Regions from separate parts of the Nocardia sp. NPDC049190 genome, predicted to be linked through region 1. Evidence: riboswitches for the same ligand, from Rfam matches in the RefSeq annotation. Region 1 holds a riboswitch; the other holds the start of a gene.
What was found. A riboswitch is a leader RNA that binds a small molecule or an ion and turns the genes downstream of it on or off. The one in region 1 is predicted to bind thiamine pyrophosphate.
Positions count from the first base shown of each region.

Region 1 (2,475 bases):
GCAGTGTCTCGTCGTGGTATTCGCGGGCGGTGTCGGGATCCAGTGACAGCGCGAACTGGTCGCGCCAGCGGAATTCGAACCGCGCCTTGGACAATTCGTTATCCCGGTCCTGGGCGTGCGGGTGTCCTTTGGCCAGGTCGGCGGCGTGTGCGGCGATCTTGTAGGTGATCACACCGACCTTGACGTCGTCGCGGTTGGGCAGGCCGAGGTGTTCCTTCGGCGTGACGTAGCAGAGCATGGCCGTGCCCGCCTGTGCGATGATCGCGGCGCCGATGGCCGAGGTGATGTGGTCGTAGGCGGGGGCGATATCGGTGGCGAGCGGGCCGAGCGTGTAGAACGGCGCCTCCTCGCACAGTTCCTCCTCGAGTCGCACGTTCTCCACGATCTTGTGCATCGGCACGTGCCCGGGTCCCTCGATCATCACCTGCACGCCATGCGACTTCGCGATCGTCGTCAGTTCGCCGAGGGTGCGCAACTCGGCGAACTGCGCCTCGTCGTTGGCGTCGGCGATGGAGCCCGGGCGCAGGCCGTCGCCGAGCGAGAACGTGACGTCGTAGCGCGCGAGAATCTCGCAGAGCTCCTCGAAGTGCGTGTACAGGAACGATTCCTGATGGTGGGCCAGACACCACGCCGCCATGATCGACCCGCCGCGCGAGACGATGCCGGTGACCCGCTTGGCGGTCAGCGGCACATAGCGCAGCAGCACGCCCGCGTGCACGGTCATGTAATCGACGCCCTGCTCACACTGCTCGAGCACAGTGTCGCGGTAGATCTCCCAGGTGAGCGCGGTCGGGTCGCCGTTGACCTTCTCCAACGCCTGATAGATCGGTACGGTACCGACCGGAACCGGCGAGTTGCGCAGAATCCATTCGCGCGTCTCGTGGATGTTCTTGCCGGTGGACAGGTCCATGATGGTGTCGGCGCCCCAGCGGGTGGCCCACACCATCTTCTCCACCTCCTCGGCGATCGAGGAGGAGACGGCCGAGTTGCCGATATTGGCGTTGATCTTGACCAGGAACTTCTTGCCGATGATGGTCGGCTCGAGCTCGGGGTGCCGGTGGTTGGCCGGGATCACCGCCCGACCCGCGGCCACCTCGGCGCGCACCAACTCCGGCGAGACCCCTTCGCGCGCGGCGATGAAGCGCATCTCCGGTGTGACGATGCCCTGGCGCGCCCAGGCAAGCTGGGTACGTGGGCCATCGGTGAGTTCGGCGGCGGCAGCGGGTGTTTGCGCGGACCCGGGCTCGGGCCTGGTCCACGCGTCGCGCAGCTTCGGCAGACCGGCTTCGAGGTCGATCTCCGCCGTGCCGTCGGTGTACAGGCCCGAAGTGTCGTAGACGTCGAAGTGCTCGCCATTGCTCAGCGTGATCCGGCGCACCGGAATGCGCAGTTCATCGACCTCCAGGTAGTGCTTGTTGCTGCCCTCGATGGGGCCGGTGGTGACCCCGTCGACAGGTGCGGAGGCACCGTCGGACGCAGCGGTGATTGCCATCTTTCCTCCCTACGCCGGCATTACCCGGTCAGGTTCATACGGTCGACGGCCCTGGCGCCTGTTCGGCTAGCCGTCCTCTCAGCCCGCTGGTGCGAGCCCCCGTTTGGCTTGTGAATTTCCCGACCGACCATACCCGTCCACCCGGAGTGCCCGGCGATTCGACGCGGTCCACGTCGGCGGATTCGGCGCCCCAGCCACTCGACAGTGTCCGGCGTCCGGATATCAGGGAATCACCGCGACCGGGCCGGCTGGATGCGGCCTTTCACCTCACCGAGTCCGATCCGCGCGGCGTTCGGGCCGGGGGCGGTGGCAGTGATGGTCACCTCGTCACCGTCCTCCAGGAAGGTGCGCTGCTGGCCGTTCACCAGAACCGGTGCGGTTCCGCCCCAGGACAATTCGATGAACGAGCCGCGCTGGTCCGGCTTCGGTCCGGAGACGGTGCCGGAGGCGTAGAGGTCGCCGGTCCGGGTGGCCGCGCCGTTCGCGGTGAGATGCGCCAGCATTTGCGCCGGTGACCAATACATCCTGGCGTAGGGCGGATATGTGACCGGTTGTCCGTTCCAGGCGACGGTGAAATCGATATCGAGGCCCCACCGCTCGGTCCCCTGGAGATAGGGCAATGGCTCCGGCGACTGCTCGGGCAGCGGGATCCGGGCGGCCTCCAGCGCCGCCAGCGGTGTCACCCAGGCCGAGATCGAGGTCGCGAACGACTTGCCGAGGAATGGTCCGAGCGGCTGGTATTCCCACGCCTGGATATCCCGGGCCGACCAGTCGTTGATCAGCGCGACGCCGAATATCCGGTCGCCGAACTCGTCGATGTCGACCGGCCTGCCGAGCGGGGAGCCGACGCCGATCAGGAACCCCAGTTCAGCTTCGATGTCCAGCCGTCGCGACGGGCCGAAATCCGGAGTGCCCGAGTCGGTGCCGCGCTGCCCGTGCGGACGCACCACCTCGGTGCCGGAGACCACCACGGTGCCCGCTCT
Region 1 is NZ_JBEZDE010000011.1:3,379-5,853, forward strand. Features, by position in the region: gene thiC (phosphomethylpyrimidine synthase ThiC) at 1-1,492, opposite strand, end outside; TPP riboswitch at 1,485-1,604, opposite strand; gene fahA (fumarylacetoacetase) at 1,723-2,475, opposite strand, start outside.

Region 2 (2,475 bases), on a different contig from region 1:
ACATCCATCGGCCCGGCCGACTCCATGACGAGCGATAGCGAGACACGATGCACGGTTATCTGAACCAGGTGTCCCAAGGCGCCAGCCCCTCCGGCTATCCCACGCGCGAAAGCATCGAAGCCCGCGCGGTCGAGCCACCGGGCAGCGCGGATCTGATCGTGAGTGCGTTGCTGTGGTTCCTGCCCGCGACGCTGGCCATGATGTCCGTGGTGCTCGCGCCCTGGTTCCTGATGGCGGGTGGTGTGTGCGAGTCCAAACCCGGCTGTCGGGTGGACATCAGCGCGGGTGTCTGGGTGATGGTCGGCGGCGGAATCACGGGATTCGTTGTCGGCGCGGTGATGTCCGGAAGGGCAGCCAAGCAGGGACGGGCACTGTTTCCCGGCGCGCTGGTCGGGGCGGTCCTCGTGGTGCTGGCGTGGTTCGCGGGCTCGTTCCTCATGGGATAGTTCGCCATCGCGGCGGATCGAGCGGCGCGGCCCCACCCGGCTTCCCAGCAGCACAAGCGATCGCGCCCGACGTCGTGCGTGCCGATCGGAGCGACCGCCGAGAAGGTCAGCACGCGTCGTCGCCGTCCTGGTAGTGGGCCGAGGCGGTGGCGCGCCGCCGGGTTGTCGACGCTACGGCGACTGCCGCACCCGAAATAGGCTTTCGGATACCAGCTTTCGGTCGGGTCGCCGACCGCGACCACCGAGATCCGGGTGGAGCGGGCACCGACACCCGCTGCTACGGCAGTGTCCAGGGGTGTAGACGGCGTGATCGGGCAGCGCAGGATCGGCATGTCGGTCCGGGTTTGTTCCAGATCGGCAACTCCGGTGTGCAGACGTAAGGGTGCTGCACGGTAACCATAGGAAGGCTCGCCCCGCGAGCGGCGGGTTCCCGCCTGCGGCCGCCAGAGCAGTGGTCGTCCGGTGCAGTTCATCCTCGGTGCGAGACGCCCGTCCCCGGCCGTACCGACTCGCGCACCACCCGCGTCATCGGGTCTGTGCCGCGACCACAGGGGCAGGTCGGCCTCGTCTTCCCTCATGCCGAACTCTGGTGCGGGTGTACTATTCGCCGGAATCACCCACCGCGGGAGCTCGGGCTCGGCCGGGCTGAGAGGGCGTGCCCTACGCTTCGCCGACCGCATGAACCTGTCCGGGTAATGCCGGCGTAGGGAGCATTTCCGTCATGGCATCATCGACCCTGGACAATGCCGGCCACGAAGCCCCGCTCACGCTCGAGCAGCCCGCACCGAAAGTGCTGTCGTTCTGGGATCAGAGCGCATTCTGGGCCAACCTCGGCGTCAGCCTCTTCGCGTTTTCCGGCGCGTACACGGTGCTGGCGCCGAACGCACAGGGCACAGCACAGATCTCGATCGCGGCGGGCATCCTCGCGACGATCATCGGGACCGTGCTGGGCGGGCTGATGCTCGGTGCGGCGGCTGTCCCCGGCGCGCGCACCGGCAAGCCCGCGATGGTGCTGCTGCGTGGTCTGTTCGGCGCCAAGCTGAGCTACCTGCCGACCGTGCTGAACGTCGCGCAGCTGATCGGCTGGGGGACGTTCGAACTGATCGTGATCGGCGATGCGGCCGCCGAGCTGTTCCACGGCGGGCCGCACTGGCTCTACGTGGTGGCCGCGGGAGTGCTCACCACCGTCCTGACCATCTGGCCGCTCGGGTCGGTCCGAGTGCTACGCCGGTTCGTGACGGTCGGCGTCGTCATCGCGTTGATCTGGTTCTACGTGCAATTCCTCCGCAGCGGACTACCCGACCTGCTGGCCGATCCCGGGCCGCGGGGCGACGGCCCGTTCGGGGTCGACTGGAACCTGTTCTGGATTGCCACCGATGCCGCCCTCGCCGTCTCCATCTCCTGGGTGCCGGTCGCCGCCGACTACACCCGCCACGCCCGCAGCAGCCGCTCGGCATTCGGCGCGGCCAGTGTGGCCTACGCGGTCACCCAGATCATCGCCTATGTCCTGGGACTGTTCGCCCTGGCGCTCACGACCGCGGACAGCGGCCCGTACACCCCATTCCTCCAGGTGAGCCTGGGCGCACTGTTCTTCTTCGTGTTCGTGCTGCGCGAAGCCGACCAGTCCTTCGCCAACGTCTATTCCACGGCGGTCTCGATCCAGAATCTGGCGCCGCGAGTCGACCGCCGCGCCTTGTCGATCGGCCTCGGCACCCTGATCACACTGCTTGCGCTGCGGTTGGACATGGCCGACTACTTCGGCTTCCTCGGCCTGATCGGGTCGGTCTTCGTGCCACTGCTCGGTGTGCTGGTCGCCGATTTCTTCCTGCGTGCGAACGGTGTGTGGAACACCGCGCACGATGCCCCCTCCCGCTGGGGAATGATCGTGGCCTGGCTGGTGGGACTCACGGTGTACCAGCTGGTCAACCCCGGTGACGCGGGGCAGTGGACCGATTTCTGGATACGGGTGCAGGGGATCGTGCATTTCACCAAGCAGGCGTGGATGAGCGCATCGCTGCTGTCGTTCGGC
Region 2 is NZ_JBEZDE010000056.1:21,559-24,033, reverse strand. Features, by position in the region: gene AB0B25_RS29380 (hypothetical protein) at 48-446, shown strand; TPP riboswitch at 1,068-1,157, shown strand; gene AB0B25_RS29375 (cytosine permease) at 1,168-2,475, shown strand, end outside.
Region 2: linked by a shared signal. The riboswitch ahead of AB0B25_RS29375 (cytosine permease) and the one ahead of thiC (phosphomethylpyrimidine synthase ThiC) in region 1 are both predicted to bind thiamine pyrophosphate.